DNA from 3 places in the Candidatus Pelagibacter bacterium nBUS_29 genome. Region 3 is predicted to be linked to each of the others. Evidence: riboswitches for the same ligand, from Rfam matches in the RefSeq annotation. Region 3 holds a riboswitch; each other region holds the start of a gene.
The links. A riboswitch is a leader RNA that binds a small molecule or an ion and turns the genes downstream of it on or off. The one in region 3 is predicted to bind S-adenosylmethionine.

Region 1 (9,981 bases), 270 kb from region 3:
AGCATAAAACCAATAGGCCTTCCTAATCTTGTGAGCTCAATAAATAGCTTTATTTGGTTCATAATTTACTTGTAAATAACAAAGGCTAGTTTCATAATCAAATTGATTCGTATGAATATAGATTACACAGTTACAGCACTAATGTTTCCAGCTATTCCTTTGCTAATGAGCATCTATAGTAATAGATTTCATTCACTTAGTAAGCTTATTAGAGAACTTCATGATGAACACGTTTACGAAAACCATATTCCTCATGAGTGGAAAAAACAATTTATAAACCTAAGTGGAAGAATTACTCTTTTGAGATGGACTATTATGTTTGCTGCTTTTGGATTTTTGTTCAATATGATGACCGTACTAGGCCTTTATTTAAATGAAATATTTATTGCAAGATTAATTTTTGGCTCTTGTTGTTTATCTATGATAATTTCAATTCTTTTCTTTATTAGAGAAATTCATATCTCAACTAATGCACTTAAATTGCATATGGCTGATATGGATGTGGATGTTAGTTAGGAATAATTACTGCAGGACCTAAAATTTTTCTTCCCTCTAAATCCTGGTGAGCCCGAACTGCTTCATCTAATTTATATTTTTTAAATATTTTTATCTTAACTTTTCCAGAACTAATTTTTTCAAACATTACTTTAGATGCTTCATCTAGCTCTTCTTTAGTAGATAGATATTGCTGCATAGCAGGTCTTACAAGATATAAACCTTTTGGCTGAAGCATTTTAGGAACGTTTATATCTGACAATGGTCCTGATGCATTTCCAAATGAAACCATCATTCCTCTTGTTGTCAAACATTCAATAGATCCATCTAAAGTGTCTTTACCTACACCGTCATAAACTACAGGAACACCTTTACCGTCTGTAATTTCTAAAACTTTTTTTGCAAAATCTTCTTTATTATAATTAATTACATGATCGTAGCCATTTTCTTTTGCTATATTTATTTTTTCATCTGAACCAACAGTACCTATAACTGTGCAGCCTAAACTTTTTGCCCACTGACCAAATATTTGACCAACTCCTCCAGCTGCTGCATGATAAAGAATTGTTTGTCCTGAATTTACGGGAAATGTTTTATGTAATAAATAAAATGTAGTTAAACCTTTTGTCATCAAAGTTGCTGCAACCTCAAGATCAATACCCTCTGGTACTTTTACAAGATTTTTTGTTGGGTAATTTCTGTGTGTTGAATAAGATCCTAATGGAATACCAGCATAAGAAACTTTATCACCAATTTTATAATCTTTTACATTGTCTCCAACTTCAGTAATAACACCTGCACCCTCCAAACCCAAACCGCTTGGCATTTTTAAAGGATATAAACCTGATCTGTGGTAAGTATCTATATAATTAAGACCAATAGCTCTTTGTTCTATTGTTACCTGGTCCGTGCCTGGCTTATCTAGAGTAATATCTTTAAGCTCTAAAACTTCAGGCCCACCATTTTTTTTAATTTCTACAGCTTTCATAATTTATTTTACAAATGTATCATTATGATAATCTTGTACTGCTTGCAAGATTTCAGCTTTAGTATTCATTACAAAGGGTCCGCCTCTTGCAATTTCTTCGTTAATTGGCTTTCCTGAAATCACTAAAAACTTAGCATCTGATTTTGCTTTTACAGTTAAATCCTCACCTCTAGTTAATAGTATTAAAGTACTATCTTTAACATTATCATGTTTATTTTTGCCTATTTCGATTTCACCATTAATCAAATAAATAAAACTATTATGAGTTGATGGTAATTTAAAATTGAATTCTTTGTCTTTATTTAATTCAACATCAAAATAAACTGGTTCAACATTATGACCTTTGACAGGGCCTTCAGCATTTTCATATTTACCAGCTATGACTTTAACTTGTTTATCTCCATCTTTGTGAACACTCATTTTATCTGCATCAATATAAATATATTCAGGCTTACTCATCTTCAATTTAGCAGGCATATTTACCCATAATTGAAAACCATGAAGCTTACCTTCTTTCATTGCTGGCATTTCAGAATGAATTATTCCACTTCCTGTTTTCATCCACTGAACATCTCCCGCAGTCATTCTACCTTCGCCACCAGTGCTATCTTTATGTTCAAAATCTCCAGCTAACATATAGGTGACTGTTTCAATTCCTCTGTGAGGGTGGGATGGAAAACCTGCAATATAATCTTCACTATTTTCTGATCCAAATTCGTCCAACATTAAAAACGGATCAAAGTAATTTGGTTCAACACCAATACTTCTTTTTAATTTTACTCCAGCACCATCTGATGCTGGAATAGGGTCTATAATTTTACTTACTTCTATATTTGACATTTAATTTCCAAACTTTTTATCAAGACTAAAATCTTTAGCTCCATTAACAACAAGAAATAAAAATCCTCCAGCAAGACCAATGTTTTTCATAAATGAAATAAAGTGCATTTGATCACTTAAATCACTATGGAAAATAATCGCAGTGGCTATACAAAATACACTTAGCAAAGCTGCTGAAATTTTAACTTTATATCCTGTTATTATTAGTATTGAAGCAACGATTTCTAATATGATTGCTGGGATTAAAAAAATACCAGGCATACCTAAGGACTCCATCCAACCAACAGTTCCTTCATAGTTTCCAATTTTATTTATTCCACTTAATAAAAAAATAAGTGAAATAAAAAACCTTGCTACTAAATCTAATATATTTGTCATAATTTATTTATTGTGTGAACCATCACAGAATGGTGCATTGTTAGTTTGTTTACACGCACAAAAAAATACTTTCTTTGTTTCTTCTGCCTTGTATGCTAATGGAGTAAAATCAGTTCCTTTATGTGATCCATCACAAAATGGTTGTTTTTTTGATTGTCCACATGAACACCAATAATAAGATTTATCTTTTTCAACTTCTACTGCAATTGGTCCATTGCCAGCACTCTGTCCTTTAGTCATATTTACCCTTTCGATTAATATCGAACATAATTAATGATTTGTTGTAAATTATGCAAGTACGCAAAATAATCATACTAGTATGTATAAACATACCTTGATAATTAAAATAAAATAGTTATTTAAGTAGATATGAAAGAATTAATTAATTGCCCAGCTGAAAGAGCTATATATTTTCTTGGCGGTAAGTGGAAAATAAGAATTCTATTTACACTGTTTCACAAAAAGAGGGTAAGATTTAATGAGTTAAAGAAAGTATTAAAAACTATCACTCAACAAATGTTATCTAAGCAACTTAAAGAGTTAGAAATAGATGGTATTGTTAATCGAAAAGTTCATCAAGTAGTGCCTCCTAAAGTAGAGTATTCACTTACTGAATTTGGCTTATCAGTAATTCCTATTTTGAAATCTTTTTCTGATTGGAATAAAAGAAATACTAAAACTATCTCATTAAAACTTAATAAAAACTTTGAAGAAAACAGAATAAGATAAAGCTTATTCTTTTGACAACATTGTTTATTTGTGATTGTATTGATTAGCGCTGATTTAAGTTAAATTGCAGAGCGCTTTAAAAATCCTGCTAAAGCGACACTTCAACCACCGCTTTAGCCGGTGGTTTTTTTTTGAAATTTTCTCAAATTAAAATCGGGTATTTGAACCGTATTGTGCGCCCAGCATTTTGCTAAAGCACTAAAAAGGAGAGAAGAGCTAATTTTTACCCTCTTTGGTTAATTAGTTTCTTTTCTCCAAATTAATGGAGGGAAGAGCTATTTCAAAATAAATTGATTTGATTTGTATCAAAGTTTAAGCCTCTTAACTCTGTATTGGAGAAAAAATGAAAACAAATATACTAAAAGAAAGATTAGATAAAGGACCTGTGATTTGTGCTGAAGGTTTTTTATTTGAAATAGAGAAACGTGGATATATGGCATCTGGAGAATTTGTGCCAATGGTATCTTTAGATCATCCAGAAGTTCTTGAAAATTTGCATAGAGAATTTCAACATGCAGGATCTGATATTGTTGAAGCCTTTACTTACAATGGACATAGAGAAAAGATGCGAGTTATAGGTAAAGAAGAATTACTTGAACCGCTAAATCGTTCTGCTTTAAAAATTGCAAAAAAGGTTGCTTTGGATACACCTAAAGGATCTCAGCCAAATTTAATGGCTGGAAATATTTCTAACTCAAATATTTGGAAGGAAGATGATAAGCAAGGCCAAAAAGTAGTTGAAGGCATGTTTTCTGAAATGATTGGTTGGGCAGTTGATGAAGGTGCGGACATGTTAATTGGTGAAACTTTTTATTATGCTGAAGAAGCTTTTAAAGCTCTTGAAGTAATGAAGAAAGCTAATCTTCCAACTGTATTAACAATTTCTCCAATGGGTGAAAACAAAATGAGAGATGGAAAGTCTGTAGTAGATACATGTAAAGAGCTGGAACAAAGAGGTGCTGATGTTGTGGGCTTAAATTGTTTTAGAGGACCAGCAACAATGTTGCCATTCTTAAAGGAGATTAGAAAAGCAGTCAAATGTCATGTAGGTGCTTTACCAATTCCATATAGAACTAATGAAAAATTTCCAACTTTTTTTAATTTGCCTGACAGAGCCGATTGTGGCTGTCCTTCTCCACATGGAAGAACATTCCCAACAGCTTTAGATCCACATTTTTGTAATAGATATGAAATAGGTCAATTCGCAAAAGAGGCAAATGATTTAGGGATAAATTATCTCGGTGTTTGCTGTGGAGCTAATTCAATGCTGATTAGGGAAGTTGCAGAAGTCAGTTGGATTAACTGTTCCAGCAAGTAAATATAGAGAAAAAATGGAAAATCATTTTATGTATGGAAAAAATAAAAGAATTCCAAAACATATGACTGATTATGGAGATAAGGCTTAATTTTAATTAGATTTTATATTGGGTAACAGATCTTTTAAGTTATTGATCTCCAACTTTGGTTGGTAGTCAAGTTTATCAAAAATATTATTATTTCTGTTTACCCAAATAGAATTATAACCATAATTTCCTCCACCTGATACATCCCAAGTGTTTGCACTCAAAAAAGCAACTTCATTTTTTTTAATTTGATATTTGTTAATTGGCATATCGTAAACTTTTGTGTCTGGTTTATAAATCCCTACTTCTTCGATTGAAAAAATATCATCAAAAATATTTTCTAAATTATTACTTTTAACTAATTGATTGAGAAGGGTGGGTGTGCCGTTTGAGAGAATAGCTAGTTTATATTTTTTTTCTTTAAGTGATTTTAAAACTTCTGTAACTTCAGAAAATGGTGAAAGGATTTTATAAAGATCTAACAACTCATTTCTCATCGAGAGGTCAATTTTATAAGCTTGCATTGACTTATCCAAACTATCCTCAGTCACTTGCCAAAAATTTTTATGTCTTTTCATCAAACTTCTAAGCCAAGTATATTCTAGTTGAGTTGTTCTCCAATAATTTGCAAAACCTTCCCACTTATTACCAATTTTTTCTTTACATTTTTCTGCTGCTGAATTGACATCAAATAATGTGCCGTATGCATCAAAAATTATTGCTTTAATATTTTTCATAATTAAACTTGTCTTAATGAGTAATATTAGATTATTTTATAGTGAAAGTTTATCACTTAATTTAACAGCTACACTTGATAAATCACAATCTCATTATGTGAGTAAAGTAATGAGAGTTAAAGAAAATGAAGTTTTTTCATTATTTAATAGTAGCGGAGAGTGGGAAGCAAAAATTTTAAGTATTTCAAAAAGTATCGTTAAATTTAATATTACCAATCAATTGAGACAAAAAGAAAACCCCAAAGAATTATGGCTTGCTTTTTCACCCATTAAATCAAACTATTTTAATTTTATGATTCAAAAAGCTACAGAGTTAGGTGTTACAAAGTTTTTACCCATAATATTTGATCGAACTATTGTTCGTAAGATTAATAAAGAGAGAGTTGAAAAAGTCATTATTGAAGCAACCGAACAATCTAATCGGATTAACGTTCCTTTAATCGAAGACCCTCAATCTTTGGAATCTTTTTTGAAAAATAAAAACATGGATTTAATATTTACGGATTTAAACTCAAAAAATAATAAAATTGATACAGATCAAATAACGTCTAAGCCAACTTGTGTAATAATTGGACCGGAGGGAGACTTTTCTGAATTGGAAAGAGAACAGATTCTTAAATTTGAAGGTGTTCAGCCAATTAAAATCAATGAAAACATACTGAGATCAGAAACAGCTGTGATTTCAGCTATATCGATCATAAATTATGCAATAAATTGATATTTTGTCGCGAAAAGTAAAGTGTAATTTTACAAAAGACGAACTATATAGTGTTTACAAATGAAAAAATTTTTATACATATTTCTAACTATTTTTTATTCATCAAACGCGTTTGCTAATCAACCAAAAGATTGGCAACTAGGTTTTCAGAATGCTGCATCCCAGTCAATGAGGGAGATAGTTAATTTTCATGATAATTTGTTACTACCTATTATAATTGCAATCAGTGTCTTCGTATTATTTTTGATGATTTACGTGTCTATTAGATTTAGAGCTTCAAGAAATCCAAACCCATCAAAGACAACACATAATGTTGCAATCGAAGTGTTGTGGACTTTAATTCCATGCTTAATTCTGATTGTTATAGCGGTACCATCTTTCAAAATTCTATACAAACAAGACACTATTCCAAAAGCAGATGTTACGGTTAAGGCTATAGGTTACCAGTGGTATTGGGGTTATGAGTATCCAGATGAAAATATTATTTTTGACTCATATATGATTGAGACAAAAGACTTAAAAGAAAATCAACCAAGACTACTTTCAGTAGATCATGAAGTTGTTGTTCCAGTTAATAAAGTAGTGAAGGTTTTAATTACAGCAAATGATGTTTTACATGCTTGGGCATTACCATCTTTTGGTGTTAAGAGAGATGCAGTGCCTGGAAGAATTAATGAAACATGGTTTAAAGCTGAAAAAGTTGGAACTTACTACGGACAATGTTCTGAGCTTTGTGGAATTAAACATGCGTTTATGCCAATTACTGTGAGAGTTGTATCAGAAGCAGATTATGCAGAATGGCTAACAGGAGCAAAAATTAAATTTGCAAAAGAACCGTTATTAGAAAACGAAAATATAAAACTAGCGAGTAACTAATATGTATACACAAACAGCATCACACGACGATCATCACACACCAACTGGTTGGAAGCGTTGGGCTTATTCAACTAATCATAAAGACATTGGAACAATGTACTTAATATTTGCAATTGTTGCAGGTGTAATTGGTACTGCGTTTTCAGTTTTAATGAGAATGGAATTGATGCATCCTGGTGATGGTATTTTAGGTGGTAATTATCATTTATATAATGTTTTAGTTACAGGTCATGGATTGATAATGATTTTCTTTATGGTGATGCCTGCAATGATAGGTGGTTTTGGAAATTGGTTTGTGCCAATTATGATTGGTGCACCTGATATGGCTTTTCCAAGAATGAACAATATTTCATTTTGGTTATTACCAACTTCATTTATTTTATTAATACTTTCAATTTTTATGGATGGCCCTCCAGGTCAAACAGGAGTTGGTGGAGGCTGGACTATATATCCACCTTTATCATCTAAAGCTGGGCAACCAGGACCTGCAATGGACTTTGCTATTTTAAGTTTACACTTGGCTGGAGCATCTTCAATTTTAGGCGCAGTAAACTTTATTACTACAATTTTAAATATGAGAACACCAGGCATGACGCTTCACAAAATGCCTTTATTTGCTTGGTCTATTTTAGTTACAGCGTTCTTACTATTATTGTCATTACCAGTTTTAGCTGGTGCAATTACAATGCTTTTAACGGATAGAAATTTTGGTACTGCCTTTTTTGATGCGCAAACAGGAGGGGATCCAGTTTTATTCCAACATTTATTTTGGTTCTTTGGTCACCCCGAAGTTTATATTTTGATTTTACCAGGCTTTGGAATGATTAGTCATATTGTTTCTACATTTTCAAAAAAACCTGTCTTTGGCTACTTAGGAATGGCTTATGCAATGGTTGCAATTGGAATTGTAGGTTTTGTAGTTTGGGCTCACCACATGTACACAGTTGGTTTAAGTACAGACACTAAAGCTTATTTCTTGGCAGCTACTATGATCATTGCTGTTCCAACGGGTATCAAAATATTTTCTTGGATAGCTACAATGTGGGGAGGATCTATTTCATTTAAAACTCCAATGGTTTGGGCTTTAGGATTTATATTTTTATTTACTGTTGGTGGTGTAACAGGTGTTGTTCTTGCGAATGCAGGTGTTGATACCGCAATGCATGACACTTACTATGTTGTTGCACATTTCCATTATGTATTATCTTTAGGAGCAGTATTTGCGATCTTTGCAGGTTTTTATTATTGGTTTGGAAAAATGTCTGGATACGAATATTCAGAATTTTTAGGACAATTGCATTTCTGGCTTACTTTTATAGGAGTTAATTTAGTGTTCTTTCCACAACACTTCTTAGGTTTAGCTGGTATGCCAAGAAGATATGCTGATTACCCAGATGCATTTGCTGGATGGAACTATGTTTCTTCTATCGGATCTTACATATCAGTAATAGGCTTGTTAGTATTTTTTGTAAATTTAATTTATTCATTTTCAAAGAAAAAAGCTGCAGCCCGAAATCCTTATGGAGAGGGTGCTACGACTTTAGAGTGGACAGTACCATCACCACCTAATTTTCACACTTTTGATGAATTACCAAAGTTTGAAGACGAAGAAAGTCTTGAAAAATCTAGTAGTTAAAAAATAATTTAGATTTTTCACACTAAAAAAAATGATCAAGTCTAAATTAAAAAATAGAAACTTAAGCCAAGAAGACGTTTTTAATTTTTCAGAACTCTTTAAACTAATGAAGCCAAGAGTGATGTCATTAGTAATTTTTACATGTGCTGTTGGTTTGTTAATGGCACCAAACATTATTCCAACCAAAGATGCAATTATTGGAATCATCCTAGTATCTATTGGTGCTGGAGCAGCTGGAGCATTGAACATGTGGTATGAGTTTGATCTTGATGCATTAATGTCAAGAACTTGTCTTAGACCAATACCAACTGGAAAAGTTAATAAAAACCAAGCTTTAGTTTTTGGTATTGCTCTTTCAGGGTTTTCAGTAATTGCTCTTGATTTTTTTGCTAACAGAATATCAGCTAGTTTATTATTATTTACTATCTTGTTTTATGTGTTGGTTTACACAATTTGGTTAAAAAGAAAAACTGCACAGAACATAGTTATTGGGGGGGCCGCAGGAGCTTTGCCACCAGTTATTGGCTGGACCATTGCTACGAATACTCTTTCATTAGAACCTTTAACATTCTTTTTGATAATTTTCTTTTGGACACCATCTCATTTTTGGGCATTAAGCCTCTATAAATCTGATGATTATAAAAAAGCAAAAATTCCAATGCTTCCATTAACAAATGGAATTGAAAGCACTAAATTAAATATTTTTATTTATTCTTTGATAATGGTGCCTGTAATTGTGATGCCTTATACAATTGATTTTGTGGGATTAATTTTTTTAATTCCATCTTTAATTTTAACTTTTTACTATAATTTTTTATGTTTTGAACTATATAATTTTAAGAAAAATAAATTTAGTGCAAAAAAAGCAAAATCTATATTTGGATATTCAATTTTATATTTATTTTTGATTTTTGTTCTTTTTTTAATTGATAAAATTTTATGATAATACCAGATAAAAAAACTAAGAAAAAAAATATTTTAACTGCGGTAGCAATTCTAGCATTTATGGTTTTTCTTTTTGTGTTTACTTTATACAATGTGGGAGTTTTTGATAGACAACTATGATGAGAAAAAAAACTTTAACTCCAGTTTTGCTTGGTGGAATTTTTTTCCTTATGCTTGGTCTTTCATTTGCAGCTGTACCTCTTTATGACATGTTCTGTCGAATAACTGGTTTTGGAGGGACCACTCAGGTATCTAAAGAAGCCCCAAATATAGTATTAGACAAAGTTGTCAGTGTA
Region 2 (9,981 bases), 260 kb from region 3:
TTTATTAATCTGGATCACTGAATATTACACTGGTACGAATTATAGACCTGTTAAATCTGTTGCTGCTTCGTCGACAACAGGTCACGGTACTAATGTTATTCAAGGCTTAGCTGTTTCTATGGAAGCAACTGCTGTACCTGCGTTAATTATTGTTGCTGGAATTTTAGCTACAAATTCAATCGCTGGACTATTTGGGATAGCAATTGCTGTAACTACCATGTTAGCTTTAGCTGGGATGGTCGTTGCTCTTGATGCTTATGGACCAGTTACTGATAACGCTGGTGGAATTGCTGAAATGTCTAACTTAGATAAAAAAGTAAGAAAAACAACTGATGCTCTCGATGCTGTTGGTAATACCACTAAAGCTGTTACCAAAGGTTATGCTATCGGATCTGCTGGTTTAGGTGCTCTAGTTTTGTTTGCAGCTTATGTAGAGGATATTAAACATTTCTCTGGTGTAGCTGGCTCTAAATTAGAAGGTATTGTTGTAACTTTTGATTTATCAAATCCTTATGTAGTTGTTGGCTTGTTGATAGGCGGAATGCTTCCGTACTTATTTGGTTCAATGGGAATGCAAGCTGTTGGAAGAGCAGGTGGTGCCGTTGTAATTGAAGTTAGAAGACAATTTAAAAAGTTTCCTGGCATTATGAAAAGAAAACAAAAACCAGATTATGCTAAATTAGTTGATCTTTTAACTGTAGCAGCAATTAAAGAGATGATTATACCATCTTTATTACCTGTCTTATCTCCAGTTGTTCTTTATTTTATAATTCTTGCAATTGGCGGACAAGTAGCTGCTTTAGCTGCTGTGGGCGCAATGTTGTTAGGAGTCATTATCACAGGGTTATTTGTTGCTGTTTCAATGACTGCTGGTGGTGGCGCTTGGGATAATGCTAAAAAGTATATCGAAGATGGAAATCATGGTGGAAAAGGTTCAGAGGCGCACAAAGCTGCTGTAACAGGTGATACTGTGGGAGATCCATATAAAGATACAGCAGGTCCTGCCGTTAACCCAATGATTAAAATTACAAATATTGTAGCTTTACTTTTATTGGCTGTTATCGCTGGCTAATTTCTTTACGTTTTTTGGCCCTCTGACCAAGAGGGTCATTAATCTTCTGTCTCATACTAGACATAAAATCATAGACAAAAGCGTTTCTTTTAAATCCACTTTCTGTAGTAGCATCAACGAGCTTGATATTTTTCATATCATTTTTATCATACAGATCTTTTTTTCTGAGTACTCCAAATCTGTCAATTTCCAATACTAATACGTTATTTTCATATATTTTCATTCTACCAAAATTTTTTAATTCCGACTGAGTTTGTTTTCTTTCAATGTAAATCCATACATCGTTATCAAATTTACTTTTGGTAGATGGATTTCCTAAAATTCTTAAAATGTCATTTTTATTAGTTTCATTAATAGATAAAGATGATTGTTTTTTATCTAAAAATGGGACCCCATGATGTTTAACTACTTTCTTTAATGAACAATTTGAAACTATTAATGAAAGAAAAATTATATATAATATTTTTATCATGAGTAAAAAATATCTTAATATTTATAACAATTTGATTAAATTAACTAGAAATAAAGATTTATATAAATCTCTGGATAGAGATGATAATTTTTCAGATCGTTTAACCCTATTTTTATTACATTTTGCTTTTTTTTTAAAAAATTTTAAAAATGAGGAAAATAAGATTATTTTACAAGAGATTTATGATTTTAACTTCAGGCAACTTGAGCTTAGCATTAGAGAAATAGGTTATGGAGATCAATCAATTAATAAAAAGATGAAAGATTATATAAATTTATTTCACGCAATGGTTTCAGAAATACATTTTTGGAGGAATTTAACAAGAACACAGAAAATTGAAAAGTTTTCAATTTTTTTAAGCGATTTTAAAGAAAAGCATCATTTGCTTGATTATTTCGAACTATTTAATGAAGATTTATCAAAAAAAACTTTGAATTCTTACTTAAAAAGTGTAAGTAACCAATAATTATGGCTGTACCAAAACGTAAACAAACCCCGTCCAGAACTGGAATGAGAAGAGCTCAAACTATGAAATATTCAACAAAGAATATCGTTGAAGATAAAAAATCTGGTGAGTACCGGTTATCTCATCATTTAGATTTAAAAACTGGAATGTATAAGGGTAGACAAGTTTTAGACCCAAAAGAATAATATAAATCTAAAATGACAGATCTGATTAAAGTTGCAGTAGATGCAATGGGCGGCGATAACTCCCCTAAAAAAATTATTGATGGCATATTGCTAAATCACAAATCGAATAAAAATGTTTTTTATAAAATTTTTGGAGATAGAGATAAAATTATAAGTCTAATTGGAGATAAAATTAATAATGAATTTTATAAAATCATCCACACAACTGATGTAGTTAAAAGTACTGATAGCCCACTAGAGGGAGCTAAAAGAGGTAAAAATACAAGTATGTGGCTTGCAATAGATAGTGTTAAAAAAAAAGAGGCAGATATTGTAGTATCAGCAGGTAACACTGGAGCTTTACTTGTTATTTCAAAACTTAATCTTAAGATGATAGAAAATATTGATAAGCCAGCATTGTCTGCTTTATGGCCAAACAAAAAAGGTATGAGTGTTGTATTGGATTTGGGTGCAAATATTGAGTGTAGCTCTAAAAATTTATTAGATTTTTCTATAATGGGTGCATCTCTTTTTACTTCATTATATCCAGGCGATAAGCCAAATGTAGGTTTACTAAATATTGGATCAGAAGAACTAAAAGGAAATGAAACTATCAAAGAAACTTATCAAATTTTAAATGATAAGAAATCTAAAAATTATAATTTTTCAGGTTATATAGAAGGAAATCACTTAATGGATGGAGAGGTCAATGTGATTGTTTCTGATGGTTTTACAGGAAATGTAGCCTTAAAAACTGCCGAAGGCACTGCTAATTTTATTACAAGTGAACTTAAAAAAGCTATGACGGGATCAATAATTGGAAAAATCTCATCTTTGTTAAATATCTCAAATTTAAGAAAGTTTAAAAAACGTTTAGATCCTAGGCTTTATAATGGCGCTATATTCATTGGACTTGATTCACCGGTCGTAAAAAGTCACGGTGGAACTGATTATATTGGTTTTTCAAACTCTTTAGATGTTTGTCATAGAATTGTAAAAGGTAATTTGATAGAAAAGATTAAGCAAAATATTTAAACTAATGAGAATAAACTTAACTAAAAAAGACTTAGTTAATTTAGTATATATGCAGCTAGGTTTTTCAAAACAAATCTCTGAAAACCTTATTGAAGATTTTCTAGCGACAATTGTCACTAATATTAAACAAGAAAAAAAATTAAAATTATCTAAATTTGGAACTTTTTCTATTAGACAAAAAAAATCTCGAATAGGCAGAAACCCAAAAACTAAAGAGACTAAAATGATTTCTTCAAGAAATGTTGTGTTGTTTAGGCCATCAAAAGAATTTAAAGAATTTATAAATTTAAAAGATAATGGATAAATCTGACAGTGCTTACAAAACAATAGGCGAGGTTGCAAAAATATTAAATCTAAAAACTAACAAAAAAGGTATTCTACCAACTCATACGATTAGATTTTGGGAAACTCAATTTAAGCAAATTAAACCTAAAATCTTAAACTCAAACAGAAGATATTATGATGAAAACTGCATTAATCTTCTTAAAAAAGTTAAATTTCTTCTTAAAGAACAGGGTATGACAATTAATGGTGTAAAAAAGATCCTAAATGGAGGCGAGTCTTTAGAACTTGACGAAATTGCAAATAATTCTATAAAAGCTGTTAATTTAAGAAATAAATTAGTTAAAATTTCTAAAATTGTAAAAAACTTAAAAAATTTAAAATAATATGGCTAAAAAAACACACGTAAAAGTTAGACTTGTTCCAGAGTCTAAACCTGACAGTCCATTCTTTTATTATGTTAAAAAACCTGCTGGTGGTGAAAAAGCTAAAGTAAAGCTGTCTGCTAAAAAATATAATCCTGCAACTAGAAAACATGAAACTTTTGTGGAAAAAAAACTTCCACCACATAGCAAGTAATTATTTTTTTTTAAAATTTCTTCTCTCGTAGTCGATATATGACCAGATCATATTTTTCCATATTCTATTAGTGATTTTTGGATCGATTTTTAATTTTTTTGATTTTCCTTTAATTTTGTTAAGGATAAAATTAATTCTTTTTTGGTCAACTATTTCTTTTTTAAACTCTTTTAACTTAAGCACCTCTTTTACTAGGCCTGTTCTGTATTTAATCAGAGAAAGAAGCTTATTATCAAGTTTATCAAGCTTAACTCTAATTATATTTAATTTTTTTTTGTTATTAGGCGACATTTAATTTATTGGATTAATTAATAATTATTATATTTATCTACACATGTACAGTGCGAATAGTCATATAAATTATCAATTAAAAATTTGGTTACTTATATTATTATCATTGATTATTTTGATTATCTTAGTAGGTGGTCTAACAAGATTAACAAATTCAGGTCTATCCATTACAACGTGGGAAGTATTTGTAGGTTTTCTTCCCCCTTTAACAAGTGATAAATGGATAGATTATTTTAATCTTTATAAGACAATCCCGGAATATCAGGAACAAAACTTTAATATGACTTTAGATGAGTTTAAACTAATTTTTTGGTGGGAATGGGCTCATCGACAACTAGGTCGACTAATTGGTTTGATTACATTATTACCGCTTCTATATTTTGCAATTAAAAATGGTTTATGGGTTGTAAAAAGATATGGCATAATTTTTATTTTAGTTTGCTTGCAAGGTTTTTTAGGATGGTACATGGTATCCAGTGGTTTGGTAAATAGAATTGATGTCAGTCATTATAGATTATCCATACATTTGTTTACAGCCTTTATTATCCTTTCAATGGTTTTTTGGAATATCTTAAAATTGACCAAACTACAAATTAATCAAATTTCTATTAAATTATTTTTTATTAAATTTTTTCTTGTTTTGCTATTTATACAATTAATTATTGGTGCTTTTGTATCAGGTATGGATGCTGGAACCATTTATAATACATGGCCTTTAATGGGCGCTTCTTATTTTCCGGATGATAGTAAAATGATTGAATTTTTAAACATTTCTGTTTTTGATAATCCTTCTATTGTACAATTTTTACATAGAAATTTAGCTTACCTAATTATGATAGTTTATATTTTTCTGTTAATTTCTATTTTTAAGGAGACAAATAAAATATTTAGAAAACCAATTTTAATTATTGGGATAAGTTTGTTTTTACAGGTTGTGTTAGGAATATTAACTATTTTATCTGGAGTAAAGATTATTTATGCATCTTTACACCAGATAAATTCTATTTTAATAATATTATCGACTTTATATTTTCTCTACATATCCAGGTATGAGGAAAAAACTAATTAGTTTCTATTTGTTGACATATAAAACTCAAATTAACTAACAGCTTTTAATTTACCTTTAGAAGAATTCTCTAAAGCTTGATCCAAATCATCAATGATATCGTCTATATGCTCCAAACCAATACTCAATCTTACATAACCAGGTGTTACTCCAGCTGCAGCTAATTCATCTTCAGTAAGTTGACTATGTGTTGTTGTTGCCGGATGAATTGCTAAGCTTCTAGCATCACCAATGTTTGCAACATGGTAGAACATTTTCAAAGACTCAATAAATCTTTTTCCTGCTTCAATACCTCCAGCTAGTTCAATGCCAACTAGCGCACCATAACCACCTTTAAGATATTTTTTAGCTCTACTATTTATTTCATCATTATGTTCAGTAGCATAAATCACTTTATCGACCGCTTTATGTTTCTTTAAATAATCAACAACTTTAGAAGCATTTTCACAATGTTGTTTCATTCTTAAAGCTACGGTTTCTAAACCTTGAATTACGCCAAAGGCATTATCAGGTGATAGTGCTGAGCCAAGATCTCTTAAAATTGTTACTCTTGCTCTTACTGCAAAAGAAACATTAGCACCTGTAAGTTCTGGAACAGCTTTTCCCCAAACTACACCTCCATAGCTAGCATCAGGTTCGTTGAAAAGAGGTTGCCTTTTTGGATCTGCTGTCCAATCAAAATTACCACCATCAACTAAAGCTCCACCAACAACAGTTCCGTGACCTGCTATATATTTTGTCAGCGAATAAACCACAACAGCAGCCCCATGTTCTAATGGCTTACAAATTACTGGTGCAGCTGTATTATCAACAATAAGTGGTATATTGTATTTTCTTCCAATATCTGAAACTTCTTTGATAGGAAAAGCTCTTAAATATGGATTCGGTAAAGTTTCTCCATAAAAAGCTCTTGTTTTATCATCTATAGCTTTTTCAAAGTTTTTTGGATCAGAAGGGTCAGCATATCTTACTTCAATACCAAGTTTGCTTAAAGTATGCGTGAATAAAGATACAGTTCCACCATAAAGATCTGTTGAACTAACAATATTATCTCCAGCTTGAGCAACATTTAATATTGCAAAAGTTGAAGCTGTTTGTCCTGATGAAACGGTTAAACTTGCTAAGCCACCATCAAGTGCCGCCAGTCTTTTTTCCAATACATCATTGGTTGGGTTCATGATTCTTGTGTAAATATTGCCAAACTCTTTTAATGCAAACAGGTTGGCTGCATGCTCCGTGCTATTGAATTGATATGATGTAGTTCTATAGATAGGAACTGCTACAGCATTTGTTGCAGTATCACTTCTGTAGTCTCCACCATGAATTGCGATAGTTTCTGGATTATTTCTTTTTGTACTCATTTTTACTCCTTTTTTAGTGCTTTAACTTAATGTAAGGCGCACAATACAGTTCAAATGCCTACCGATAATGATGTGTAAATTCCTGTTTAGCAGTTTTATGCCCGCAATAGGATCAAATCGGCTTGAACCTTTTAACAGATAAGTATTGTAATGCAAGCCAAATATCAAATTGACTTTGCAATTAATAATAGTATTAATCCTGGCACAATGACAAAATTTGTAAAAAAAGACCAAGTAACATCATCATGGTTCGAGATAGACGCAACTAATGCTGTTGTTGGTAGATTAGCAACTGTTATTTCAAAAATCATTCGTGGCAAAAACAAAACTACTTATACTCCTCATATGGACCATGGTGATTTTGTTGTAGTTAAAAATATCGAACAAGCAAAATTTACTGGAAAAAAATTTGAGGATAAAATCTATTATAGACACACTGGCCACCCAGGTGGAATTAAAGAGACTACACCTGAGAAATTACACGAAAAAAAACCAGGTGAAACTTTAAAGCTTGCCGTTAAAAGAATGCTCCCTGGTGGAGTGTTAGGCAGAAAACAATTAACTAAATTAAAAATTTATACAGGTAGTGATCATCCACATGCAGCACAAAATCCTCAAATTATTGAGTTAGGCAAATTAAACAGCAAAAACTTAGTTAGAAACTAATATGGAAAATACTCAAACAGCATCAAAAACACCTAAACTAAAATTAGACTTTAAAGACAGTAAGTATGCAACGGGTAGAAGAAAAACTTCAATTGCAAAAGTTTGGTTAAAAAAAGGTTCAGGAAAGATTTATGTAAATGGAAAATTATTCAATGAATATTTCTCAAGTGAATTTCATCATCTTCAAATTACTAGACCTTTTGATATAATCAAACAATCTACTGACTATGATGTTAGATGTAGTGTTAGTGGGGGAGGTCCAACTGGTCAAGCAGGTGCCTTAGTTCATGGTATTTCTAAAGCTTTAGTTATGTTTGATGAAAATTTAAAATCTACATTAAAAACCGAAAAACTTACAACCAGAGACTCTAGAGCAGTTGAAAGAAAAAAACCTGGTAGAAGAAAAGCTAGAAGAAGCTTCCAATTCTCTAAAAGATAATTCTTTTTTAATTTTAAACTGTTATAATAAATTATGCCTAAGCTTAATGCATTGGTTGCTGGTTCAACTGGATATATTGGAGTTCAATTAATTAGATTATTAATTAAACACAAATTTATAAACATAAGATTTCTATGCGGAAATAGTTCTGTAGGAAAAAATATTTCTAGTTATGACAAATCTCTTTCAGGAAAAAAATTACCAAAAATTATTAAATTTAATAAAAAACTTTTAAAAGATGTTGATGTAGTTTTTACAGCATTACCTAATGGAGAAGCGCAAGATATTTCAAAACATTTAACAAAAAATATCATTTTAATTGATTTAGCTGCTGATTTTAGATTAGAAAATGAATCAGAATATTTAAAATGGTACAAACAAAAACACAGAGCAGTAAATTTAATTAAGAAAAGTATATACTGTCTTCCAGAAGTTAACGGAAAAGATATAGGTAAATATCAGATTGTATCTTGTCCGGGTTGTTATCCAACTTCAATACTTTTACCTTTAATTCCTCTTTTTAAAAAAAAATTAGTTAAAGTTAACAATATAATAATGGATTCTAAATCTGGCTATTCAGGAGCTGGTAGAGCTGTCCATAAAAAATATAAAGATAAAAACCTATATGAATCTTTAAGTGCTTATGGTGTTGGCTTTCACCGACATAATTCAGAGATTGATCAAATGTTAAGAAAATTCACTAAAAAGAAATTAAGTTTTAATTTTACGCCTCATTTAACTCCTATGTTTCGAGGTATTTTAAGTACTATTTATATTGATCTAGAAAAAGGTGTTACTCAGTCAAAAATAATTAAGACACTAACAGATTTTTATAAGAATGATGATTTTATAAAAATTTTAGAAGCAAATAGTCTGTTAAGTACAAATGATGTAATTAACTCAAACAATTGTTTCATTTCTGTTTGTAAATCTAAATACAAAAATAAGATTGTAATAATTTCAGCTATAGACAATTTGATTAAGGGTGGAGCAGGTCAAGCAGTACAAAATTTAAATATGAAATTTGATTTCCCAATTAAAACAGCTTTATAATGAAATTAGTCTTTATTTTTTTTATTTTTTTTATTTTAAATAATTGTTCATTAAACAAAGATTCTAAATATTGGACAGAAGATGTGGTAAAAAAAAGTGAAGATCAAAAAAAATTATCTGAAGTATTAAAAAAGTCAGAAGACATAACAAATATGAGTTATGACGAATATAAGATTTATATAGATGACTATACTAAAAAAAGTAAATATCTGGATATAAACCAATGAAAAAATCAATAAATATTGCTGTAGTAGGTCTTGGACAAGTAGGTTCTTATTTGCTTAATGAATTGAATACTAAAAAAAAAGATATTGAGCTTAAAACAGGCAAGAAGATTAATGTTGTAGCCATATCAGCTAGAAATATAAATAAAAAAAGACAATTTAGAATTAATAAAAAAATATTTTTTAAAAACCCGTTAGATATTTTTAGTAAAACAAATGTTGATATTTTGTTTGAAGCTATAGGTTTATCGGATGGGATTTCAAAAAAAGTTGTTGAGACTGCTTTAAAAAAGAAAATTCACGTAATAACTCCAAATAAAGCATTAATCTCAAAACACGGTAACGAATTAGCAAAAATTGCAGAACAAAATAATGTCAATCTAGAATTTGAAGCATCTGTTGCTGGAGGAATTCCGATATTAAGATCAATTAAAGAAGGTTTGGCTACTAATAAAATTTCAAAAGTTTATGGGATTTTAAATGGTACATCTAACTATATTCTCTCAGAAATGGAAAATTCGAACCAAAGTTTTGCTGATGTTCTAAAAAAAGCTCAAAAACTTGGATATGCAGAACCAGGAAATCCAAAATTAGATCTAAATGGTTTTGATGCTTTCGCAAAAGTTAGAATTTTATCATCATTATCATTTAATAGTAAAATTTCTAAACACAAATGCTTAATGGAAGGAATTGAGAAAATTGATCTTAAAGATATTAAAATTGCAAACCAATTAGATTTAAGAATTAAACTTCTTGGAATATCTGAGTTGAAAAATGGTCATTTATTTGAAACAGTACATCCATGCCTTGT
Region 3 (9,981 bases):
AACTACACCCAATTGTCCAGTAGCAGAAAGTTTACCCAAGGAAGTCAAAGATGGTGCTATGCAAGTTGAGGGAATAGATGATGTTGATCTTGAATTAGTTTGGGACCCACCGTGGAATAAAGATATGATGTCAGAGGCAGCAAAATTGGAGCTAAATCTATAATGAACCCTATAATAAAACTAAGTGATAATGCAGCATTGAGAATTAAAGAAATTATGTCTAATGCTGAAAAAGACTCACTAGGTGTAAGAGTGTCAGTTAAAACAGGTGGTTGTGCTGGAATGTCTTATGTTATGGAATACACCAAGAAAGCTAATCCAAACGATGAAGTTATTGAAGAAAAAGGTGTTAAGGTATTTGTGGATTCTGCAGCAGTTATGTATCTCCTAGGAACTGAAATGGATTATAAAAAAGAGGAATTATCCTCATCATTTGTCTTTAATAACCCAAATGAAACTGAGCGTTGTGGGTGTGGTGAGTCATTTAAGATAGAGTAGGACGTATTGTCCTACTATTTGCATATCAGTATTGCATATCTTGCATATCTAGTGTAAGAATCACGTATGAACACATTTGAGTTTAAAAATCTTGTTAAAAGCCTTAAAAATTCTTTAAAGCAAAGAACTTTTTTTAAAGATCTTCGTAAAGAAGTAGAGACTGGTGCAAACGGCACGCAGGACTACGTTGTGAAAAAAGGTGTTAACAAAGATACAATCGCAACAACTAGACAGTAATTAATTACTAGCTACTATAATACATCTCAAATTCAACAGGATGAGGTGCATGTTCAAATTTGTGAATTTCTTCAAACTTAAGTGCAATGTAAGCATCAATTTGATCATCTGTAAATACACCACCTTGCGTTAAAAATTCTCTATCTTTATCTAAACTCTCCATAGCTTCTCTTAATGAGCCACAAACAGTTGGGATAGCACTAACTTCTTCTGGAGGTAATTCATATAAATCTTTATCAAATGATTCACCTGGATGAATTTTATTTTTAATTCCATCTAGGCCAGCCATTAGCATTGCTGCAAAAGTTAAATAAGGATTTCCAGAAGCATCCGGGAATCTTATTTCACATCTAGCACCGTTTTTACTTAATGTAATTGGTATACGACAAGAAGCAGATCTATTTCTTGCTGAATACGCAAGTAGTACAGGTGCTTCGAAACCAGGAATTAATCTTTTGTAACTATTTGTTGTTGAGTTAGCAAAAGCATTAATCGCCTTAGCATGTTTTAAAATTCCACCAATATAATGTAGAGCTGTTTCTGATAAACCAGCATATGCATCACCAGAAAATACAGGTGTATTTCCTTTCCAAATAGATTGATGAATATGCATTCCTGAACCATTATCTCCAGCAACAGGTTTTGGCATAAACGTAGCAGTTTTTCCAAATGAGTGGGTTACCATTTGTACAACATATTTATATAATTGAACATTATCTGCTTGATCAACCAATGTTCCAAAATACATTCCCAATTCATGTTGACTTGGAGCAACTTCATGGTGATGTTTTTCAACTTTAATTCCAACTTCTTTTAAATTTTTTAAATATTCTCCTCGCATATCTTGCTCACTATCAACAGGAGGTACGGGAAAATAACCACCTTTTACAGGAGGTCTATGACCCATATTTCCATTTTCATAAACTTTTCCAGAGTTGTATGGACCTTCTTTGCTATCTAAAACAAATCCGGTATTATTTGGGTCATTGCTAATTCTTACATCGTCAAACACAAAAAATTCTGGTTCTGGACCAAAAAAAGCTTTATCACCAACACCTGAAGATTTTAAATATTCCTCTGCTTTTTTAGCAGTTCCTCTAGGGTCTCTTTCGTAAGGGGATTTTTTAACAGCATCTAAAATATCACAGAACAGAATCAATGTATTATGAGAGGTAAATGGATCCATTTCCATTCTTGAAGTGTCAGGTTTTAAAATCATATCTGATTCATTAATAGCTTTCCAGCCTGCTATTGAAGAGCCATCAAAAAAAACTCCATCATCTAGCATTTCATCGTCAACAATAGTTACATCCATTGTTAGATGTTGAAGTTTACCTCTTGGGTCTGTAAATCTTAAGTCTACAAATTCAACTTCTTTTTCTTTTATAAATTTTAAAACATTTGCTGCACTCATTGTATCTCCTGTATAATTTTATAACTGCTAAATAACAAAATAATCTTGAAAAATATTGCTTATTTAATAAATAACACCTATGCAATTTTCACATAAGTGGTGTATTTATGCAATATTATTAAATAATTATTTACAGTGAACCCTTTATTAAAAAAAGAACCAGTCAAAAGAGCTGGAAAAACTATTAAAGATTTTGATCCAAATCTCAAAATTATTTGTTTAGAGCAAACAGCAAGAACAGCAAAGGATGCGGCTACAGCTTTAGGTTGCAATGTTGGGGCAATTGTTAAAAGTTTACTATTTAATTCAGGTAATGACTTTGTACTTTGTTTGGTATCAGGCGATAAAAGATGTTCTTTAAATAAACTTAAAAAAATTTTAGATGAAAAAGATGTGTCCATGGCCCATCCAAATGATGTTAAAAAAATTACTGGTTACACAATTGGAGGAGTTTCACCTGTTGGGCACCTAAATAAAGTAAAAATTTTTATTGATAGTAATTTAAATAGATTTAAAACGGTTTTCGCTGCAGCTGGGCACCCAAATTGTGTCTTTAGAATAGATTTTAGTCAATTAAAAATTTTAACTACCGGTGAAATAAAAGAGATAACAGAATGAGACAACCAAAATTAATAGATTACATCTTATTAACAACATTAGCTTTAATTTGGGCGTCAGCTTTTTTTAATATTAAGATTGCAACATATTCATTTGGACCCGTGACAATTGCTTTTTTAAGAGTTTTTTTTGGAGCAATTCCAGTTTTACTTCTTTGTTATTACAAAAATATAAAAATAGAAGCATTTTCAAAGGACTGGCATTGGTTTGCTATGATTGGATTTATCAACTTAGTAGCGCCATTTTTTTTAATAGCATATGGGGTAAAGTCTGTTCAAAGTAATTTAGCAGCGATATTAATGTCTACTACACCATTAAGCTCTACTGTTCTTGGACATTTTTTTACTAAGAATGAAAAGTTCAATTTGGTAAAAACATTTGGAATTTTAATTGGATTTTCAGGAATCGTATTTTTATTTTCTGATAATATCTTAATTGATAAAAATAATTTCAACTCAGCATTACTAATATTGCTCGGTTCAACTTGTTATGTTGTTGGTGGCGTTTTAACTTTAAAGATAAGTAAGAAAAAAAATGAAAATGTAACAGGGTCAATTTTAATTTGGGCAATTATAATTTTATTACCATTAATGAGTTTTATAGAGCAACCTTGGCAATCAATTCCACGAACTGACTCATTAATATCAGTTATATATCTTGGTATAGTGCCAACAGGCGTTGCTTGGTTATTAAGATTCAGAATTTTAAAAAACAATGGTTTAATTTTTCAATCACAAGTATCGTATCTAATACCAATATTTGGCACTATACTAGGATATATATTCTTGAAAGAATTAATAACGATTAAGGTTTTAATATCTCTAATAGCTGTCTGTATTGGTATCTATTTTGTTAAAAAAGCTGATAATAAAAAAACTATTTAACTGCAGCCATTGCGTTTATGTGTGCTGGCCTAGTTTCGCAGCACCCTCCTAATATCGTTGCACCGTTATCTTTAAATTTTTTAACAATTTCTCCAATTTTTTTAGGTGTAAGATCTTTTCTTTGTCCTAAGAATTCATTTGGATTACCATTAGATTTTGAGAAAGTTGAGGTGTAACCATTTTTGGGTTTAGTAGTTATAAACCCATTTATCTTAAAGCCAAAAGGAACATTTAAACTTTTTAGCTCCTCAAGATTAGCCTCATAGTTTTCAGGTGACACACATGAAAGCATAATACCAAGTAATTGTTCATCAATAATATTTTTAATATCTGAAATATTTTCACCACTCGGTAAATTTATACCTTCAGATATATGAATACCAATGAGATAAGGTTTATTAAATTCTTGAATTGCCTCTATTCCACACTTAAATTCTTTAATGCTACTCCATACATCAAAATAAAAAAAATCCACATAAGGATTTAATAATTTTGCCTGTTCATTAAAGTTTTTAATAATCTCTTCTTCACTTCTTTCATCTGCCTCGTAAGTTAAATTTTGAGGAGGTATTCCACCTGCTACAAGAATATTTGGAAATTCTTTTTTAACATCATGTGCGATTTGACCAGCTTTTTTATTTAAGTATTCAAATTTTTCCTCAACATTGTTATCTCTTAATCTTTTTCGTCTTGTTGTAAAAGTTGTTGTGACTATTACTTCAGCACCAGCTTTTATAAAATCCCTATGTGTATCAGATAAGAGTTGATGGTAATTTTCATCTAATATAGCGTTAGCACTCCATAATGTTCCGTTAGGTTTCATGCCTCTTGCTAGAAGTTCTTGGCCCATTCCACCATCTAGCACCCTTGTTTTTTTGAAAAAATTTAAATCCACTTTAGTCCTTACTTTTTTAGTACTTCAGCTTTATGCTAGGTGTACAATATAGTTCAACTACCTCGCTTATTGATTTTGTGGGAATTATTCTTTTTAGCAGTTTATGCCCGCAATAAGATCAAATCGGCAAAATTATTTATACTAATTATATTTGTATTTGTATATTATTTTTTTAATATAATTTTTGCGTTAAAAGAAAACGATCTACGTTCACCATTAATATTAAAAGGATAAGCAGTATGAAGTAAATAATTTGGAAAAATGATAAGTTCTTTAAGTTTTGGTACCACATTATATATACTCTTGCTTAAAAAACCTTTTTGTCCATTTATGAAATCTATAGTTCCATTTGTTTTAATCTTTTTATTCTTTACCATTTTATTGTTAGTCATATCTTTAGGTATTGTTAAGTAACCCACACCTGATAAATCTCCTTCATGGTAATGAATAGGGTTGTATTCACCTTTAAATTGTCGAACAACCCATAAATTTAAGATCTTAATTTCTTTTATATTCTTAATTTTTTCATTATTTAAAAATTTTGTAATATGGTTCTTTAATTCTTTTTCTAGATTTATTTTGACAAATTTTTCTGAAATTTTTAATTCTTTTTTAATTTGGCTTGCTAATTTAGAACTATAGTCAATTTTTTTTGATTTAGATTTTTCATTAAACTCATTATTTAGACATTTAAAAAATTTATTCGAAATTCTTGTTCTTCCAATTGTTGGCCCAAAAGGTTTAATATTTTTCATTGAATGTTTAGATATAGTAAATGTTAATTAAATCAAGATTATGGTAATAGCTTTAAACCCATCCTTATAGCCACAAATATGACCAATAAAGATGTAATTAAGGACAAGGTTTTATTCGATAAAAACTTAATATTTAAAAAATTACCAATTTGACCACCCATAAAGACTACCAAGAAAAGAGGCCAGAAATTTAAGAATTGATTTAAAACAATATCTTTTGTTAATTGTCCAGCCACTCCAAAAATAGAATTTATTAAAATAAATAAGGATGCAGTTGTAGCAATTTGTTTTGGATAACCAGCTTTTATTAAAAAAAGTATTGGACTTAAAAAGATACCGCCACCGATACCTACAATTCCTGAAATAAATCCTATGACACAACCAATAAGAATAGATATTTTTTTTGGGATTTGATTTATCTTAATTTTATTACTATCAAAAAATTTACTTCTATTTAATAATAGAATTCCAGCAATAGTTAAAATTATAAATAACAATATTTCAAATAATTCTTTTGAAATTGATAATGAAGCACCAAAAAATGCCAAAGGAACAGACCCCACTACGTAGGGTAAAAGAAGATTGAGACTAAAATTACCAGATTTTATATAATTTATTGAATTACCCGAAACCACAATGATGTTGCAACATAATGCCAATATTGGAATGATGTAAAAAGGAATTTCCCATATTAACATTAAAGCCAGATAAGTAGACCCACCTCCAAAACCAACACTAGAATATAATATTGATGTTATAAGAAAAAATATTGATAATATAATCATGCTTAAAAAATTTTATGAATGTAAATATTGCTTTATTGACTGTAACAGATACCAGAACATTTGATAATGATAAATCTGGAGCTATTCTTGTAGAAAAAATTAAAGAAGCTAACCATAAATTAATTGATAGAAAAATATGTAAAGACAACAAAGAAGATATTGTTTTAATTTTAAAAGATTGGATTAATAAAAAAGATATTGATGTGGTTATCACTACTGGAGGAACAGGGCTTACTGGAAGAGATATTACCCCAGAAGCAATAGAAGAGGTTGCAGACAAACAAATACCTGGTTTTGGAGAAGTTTTTCGAACAATAAGTCTTAAAACAGTAGGAACTTCTGCAATACAATCTAGGGCATGCGCAGTATTAGCAAATGGTAAATATGTTTTTGCTTTACCAGGTTCTTCTGGTGGTGTTATTGATGCATGGGATGGAATTTTAAAACATCAATTAGATATTAATCATAAACCTTGTAATTTTGTTGAGTTATTTCCAAGACTGAAAGAAAAATAATTATTTTTGATATTTTTCTTTCCACTCTGAATAAGGCATTCCATAAACATGTTCTCTTGCATCTGGATCAGATATAGTTTCACCTTTTTTTTCAGCTTCTTCTCTGTACCACCTAGACAAACAATTTCTACAAAAGTTAGCTAAATTCATTAAATCAATATTTTGAACATCTTTTCTTTCATCCAAATGTTTTAACAATCTTTCAAATGTTGCTGATTGAATTTCTATTTTTTTATTATCATTCATAAACTTACTATTAGTCAGTTATTTTATGAGCACAAGATGTAGTATTAGATGCAATCAAAAGTAGAATATAAAATATATTACAAATAGACTTTGATACAAAACCTTAGTTAACTATTCCCATGGCTATTAAGAAAAAAAAATAGCAAACTCAAAAACTAAGAAAAAAAAGGCTAAACAAGTCAAAGTTTCTAGAAAAAAAATCAAAACAAAAAAAAAAGTTGCTACAAAAACGTCTGCGACCAAGAAACGTTCTAAAATATCTACAAAAAAAAATAAGATCATAAACAAAAAAAATAGAGAGGTAAAAATAATGAGTACAGAAACAGTACAAGCTGGGAAGTCTCCTTTACTGGATACATCTCACTTAAAAGTAAAGTTTCCTTATAAAGAAAAATATGGAAATTTTATTGGTGGTAAGTTTGTTGAGCCTAAATCAGGTAAATATTTTGACAATGTAAGCCCAATTAATAATGAGGTTATATGTTCAGTTCCAAGATCTGATTCTAAAGATGTTGAATCAGCATTAGATGCAGCACATGCTGCATTTCCTACTTGGGGAATTACATCAATAACTGAAAGATCAAATATATTACTTAAGATAGCTGATGTTATTGAAAAAAATTTAGAACTATTAGCTACCGCAGAGTGTTTAGATAATGGTAAGCCAATTAGAGAATGTATGGCTGCTGATTTACCGTTAGTTGTAGATCACTGGAGATATTTTGCAGGAGTGATAAGAGCTGAAGAAGGTTCTGTTTCTGAAATAAGTAACAGTGAATATTCCTACCATATACCTGAACCACTTGGTGTTGTTGGACAAATTATTCCTTGGAATTTTCCTTTACTAATGGCAACATGGAAACTTGCACCTGCGTTAGCTGCAGGAAATTGTGTAGTTCTAAAACCAGCTGAACAAACACCAGCATCTATTTTACTTTTAATGGAACTTATTGGTGATTTGTTACCTCCAGGAGTAGTTAATGTTGTGAGTGGTTTTGGTTTGGAAGCAGGTAAACCATTAGCTTCATCAAAAAGAATAAGAAAAATAGCTTTTACTGGTGAAACAACAACTGGACGTTTGATTATGCAATACGCATCACAAAACTTAATTCCAATCACTTTAGAATTAGGTGGAAAATCTCCAAATATTTTCTTTGAAGACGTTATGGATCAAGATGATGATTTCTTTGATAAGTGCATGGAAGGTTTTGCAATGTTTACTCTTAACCAGGGTGAAGTTTGCACTTGTCCAAGTAGAGTGTTGGTTCAAGAGTTCTATCTATGATAAATTTATGGAAAGAGCTGTTGCTAGAACAAAAGCTGTAACTCAAGACAATCCTTTAAAAATGGAAACTATGATTGGAGCTCAAGTATCATTAGAACAGATGGAAAAAATAAAATCTTATCTTGATCTAGGTAAGAAAGAGGGGGCTAAAGTTCTTTGTGGAGGTGAAGTTGCCAACTTAAACAGTGGTTTGGAAAAAGGAAATTACATTCAGCCTACTATTTTCGAAGGTGACAACTCTATGAGAGTTTTCCAAGAAGAAATTTTTGGACCAGTTGTATCTGTCACTAAATTTAAAGATGAAGCACATGCATTAGAAATTGCTAATGATACTCTTTATGGTTTAGGAGCAGGTGTTTGGACTAGAAATGGAAATGTTGCTTATAGAATGGGAAGAGGAATCCAAGCTGGTAGAGTTTGGACAAACTGTTACCATGCTTATCCAGCTCACGCTGCCTTTGGAGGTTACAAACAATCTGGAATCGGTAGAGAGACCCATAAAATGATGCTTAATCACTATAGACAAGTTAAGAATTTACACGTGTCTTACAGTGAAAAAAAATTAGGCTTCTTTTAACAGATATATTATATTGGCCCGTAATAAATACGGGCCACATAAAAATGAAAGTTTCAGCCACACCTACAGCACTTGAGTTAATAGAAGATTTAAAAAAAACTCATGGTAATGATTTATTATTCCATCAATCAGGTGGTTGTTGTGATGGTAGTGCTCCAATGTGTTATCCTGTCAAAGAATTTCAAGTAAGTGACGATGATGTTTTAGTTGGTAAAATTGGAGATATTCCCTTTTATATTAGTGAAACTCAACATGAGGCATGGAAAAATACAGATTTAATTATTGATTGTATTAAGGGAATGGGTGGAATGTTTTCTTTAGACAATGGAACTGGAAGAAGATTTTTGACTAGATCAGAGATCTGTATTCCAGAAAACACAAATATAAATTAATTATTAAACTTTTTTGAATTTAAATCTAAATAGTAAAAGTATTAATATTATTGCCATATAAATTAGTGGTTCTGTTAAATCTTTTTTAACCAACCAAATAAAGTGAACCACCCCTAATATTGCAATAATATAAATCAATCGATGAATTTTTTTCCATTTATCTTTTAATAACATCATTGCTTTTTTTGAAGAAGTTAAAGCAAGAGGTGTCAATAAGAGCCATGCTGCAAATCCAACAAAGATAAATCTTTTTGTAAAAATATCTTTTGAAATACTTTGTAAATCTAAACGATAATCAATAACCACGTATGTTAACATGTGAATTGTAGCATAAAAAAAAACAAACAATCCAAGCATACGTCTTAATGATATCCAGACATTTAATTTTGTAATTTTTTTAAAAGGTGTCATCGCTAATGTTAAAATAATAAATATTAACGTCCACTCACCAGTATGATGAGTTATCTCTTTTACAGGTTCTGGCCCTAGTTGATTAAAAAAAATTTTATAAGTAATTATTAAAAATGGAAAAAGGCTTAAAATAAAAACACTTGGTTTTAAAAATCTTTTCATTAAAAAAATTTTTTTAAATCCATACCAGTATATAAACTAGCCACTTCTTCTTCATAACCATTGAACATTAAAGTTTTTACTCTAGGTGCAAAAATATCATTTCCTATAATTCTTTCTGTAGCTTGTGACCATCTTGGATGATTAACATTGGGATTAACATTTGAATAAAAACCATACTCTCTGGGTGATGCCCACATCCATGAAGAAGTTGGCATTTTTTCTACTAATTTAATTTTAACAATAGCTTTCGCACTTTTAAATCCATATTTCCAAGGGACAAATATTCTCAAAGGTGCCCCATTCTGAT

Region 1: it holds a riboswitch for S-adenosylmethionine, as region 3 does, so the genes downstream of both, ACIJYA_RS05945 (homocysteine S-methyltransferase family protein) here and ACIJYA_RS04590 (homocysteine S-methyltransferase family protein) in region 3, are expected to answer to the same signal.
Region 2: it holds a riboswitch for S-adenosylmethionine, as region 3 does, so the genes downstream of both, ACIJYA_RS03160 (O-acetylhomoserine aminocarboxypropyltransferase/cysteine synthase family protein) here and ACIJYA_RS04590 (homocysteine S-methyltransferase family protein) in region 3, are expected to answer to the same signal.

What each region holds. Positions count from the first base shown of each region.
Region 1 is NZ_CP172843.1:1,104,686-1,114,666, reverse strand. Features, by position in the region: gene ubiA (4-hydroxybenzoate octaprenyltransferase) at 1-62, opposite strand, end outside; gene ACIJYA_RS05975 (DUF2721 domain-containing protein) at 112-516, shown strand; gene ACIJYA_RS05970 (quinone oxidoreductase family protein) at 509-1,483, opposite strand; gene ACIJYA_RS05965 (pirin family protein) at 1,487-2,323, opposite strand; gene ACIJYA_RS05960 (DoxX family protein) at 2,324-2,701, opposite strand; gene ACIJYA_RS05955 (CDGSH iron-sulfur domain-containing protein) at 2,705-2,941, opposite strand; gene ACIJYA_RS05950 (winged helix-turn-helix transcriptional regulator) at 3,071-3,430, shown strand; SAM riboswitch class V at 3,577-3,642, shown strand; partial or broken gene ACIJYA_RS05945 (homocysteine S-methyltransferase family protein) at 3,774-4,836, shown strand; gene ACIJYA_RS05940 (haloacid dehalogenase type II) at 4,839-5,510, opposite strand; gene ACIJYA_RS05935 (RsmE family RNA methyltransferase) at 5,527-6,228, shown strand; gene coxB (cytochrome c oxidase subunit II) at 6,289-7,104, shown strand; gene ctaD (cytochrome c oxidase subunit I) at 7,106-8,740, shown strand; gene cyoE (heme o synthase) at 8,772-9,683, shown strand; gene ACIJYA_RS05915 (cytochrome c oxidase assembly protein) at 9,805-9,981, shown strand, end outside.
Region 2 is NZ_CP172843.1:578,971-588,951, forward strand. Features, by position in the region: gene ACIJYA_RS03110 (sodium-translocating pyrophosphatase) at 1-1,072, shown strand, start outside; gene bamE (outer membrane protein assembly factor BamE domain-containing protein) at 1,059-1,544, opposite strand; gene ACIJYA_RS03120 (ubiquinol-cytochrome C chaperone family protein) at 1,543-2,010, shown strand; gene rpmF (50S ribosomal protein L32) at 2,013-2,195, shown strand; gene plsX (phosphate acyltransferase PlsX) at 2,208-3,209, shown strand; gene ACIJYA_RS03135 (integration host factor subunit alpha) at 3,214-3,513, shown strand; gene ACIJYA_RS03140 (MerR family transcriptional regulator) at 3,506-3,877, shown strand; gene ACIJYA_RS03145 (50S ribosomal protein L33) at 3,879-4,070, shown strand; gene ACIJYA_RS03150 (chorismate mutase) at 4,071-4,361, opposite strand; gene ACIJYA_RS03155 (COX15/CtaA family protein) at 4,405-5,430, shown strand; gene ACIJYA_RS03160 (O-acetylhomoserine aminocarboxypropyltransferase/cysteine synthase family protein) at 5,460-6,788, opposite strand; SAM riboswitch class V at 6,791-6,857, opposite strand; gene rplM (50S ribosomal protein L13) at 6,996-7,454, shown strand; gene rpsI (30S ribosomal protein S9) at 7,456-7,893, shown strand; gene argC (N-acetyl-gamma-glutamyl-phosphate reductase) at 7,927-8,946, shown strand; gene ACIJYA_RS03180 (hypothetical protein) at 8,946-9,173, shown strand; gene ACIJYA_RS03185 (homoserine dehydrogenase) at 9,170-9,981, shown strand, end outside.
Region 3 is NZ_CP172843.1:837,153-847,133, reverse strand. Features, by position in the region: gene ACIJYA_RS04620 (SUF system Fe-S cluster assembly protein) at 1-163, shown strand, start outside; gene ACIJYA_RS04615 (HesB/IscA family protein) at 163-498, shown strand; gene ACIJYA_RS04610 (hypothetical protein) at 565-735, shown strand; gene glnA (type I glutamate--ammonia ligase) at 743-2,149, opposite strand; gene ACIJYA_RS04600 (YbaK/EbsC family protein) at 2,285-2,767, shown strand; gene ACIJYA_RS04595 (DMT family transporter) at 2,764-3,651, shown strand; gene ACIJYA_RS04590 (homocysteine S-methyltransferase family protein) at 3,644-4,546, opposite strand; SAM riboswitch class V at 4,555-4,618, opposite strand; gene ACIJYA_RS04585 (putative 2OG-Fe(II) oxygenase) at 4,711-5,301, opposite strand; gene ACIJYA_RS04580 (sulfite exporter TauE/SafE family protein) at 5,340-6,086, opposite strand; gene moaB (molybdenum cofactor biosynthesis protein B) at 6,101-6,601, shown strand; gene ACIJYA_RS04570 (DUF1244 domain-containing protein) at 6,602-6,847, opposite strand; partial or broken gene ACIJYA_RS04565 (aldehyde dehydrogenase family protein) at 7,158-8,709, shown strand; gene ACIJYA_RS04560 (DUF779 domain-containing protein) at 8,754-9,101, shown strand; gene ACIJYA_RS04555 (sulfite oxidase heme-binding subunit YedZ) at 9,105-9,674, opposite strand; gene msrP (protein-methionine-sulfoxide reductase catalytic subunit MsrP) at 9,674-9,981, opposite strand, start outside.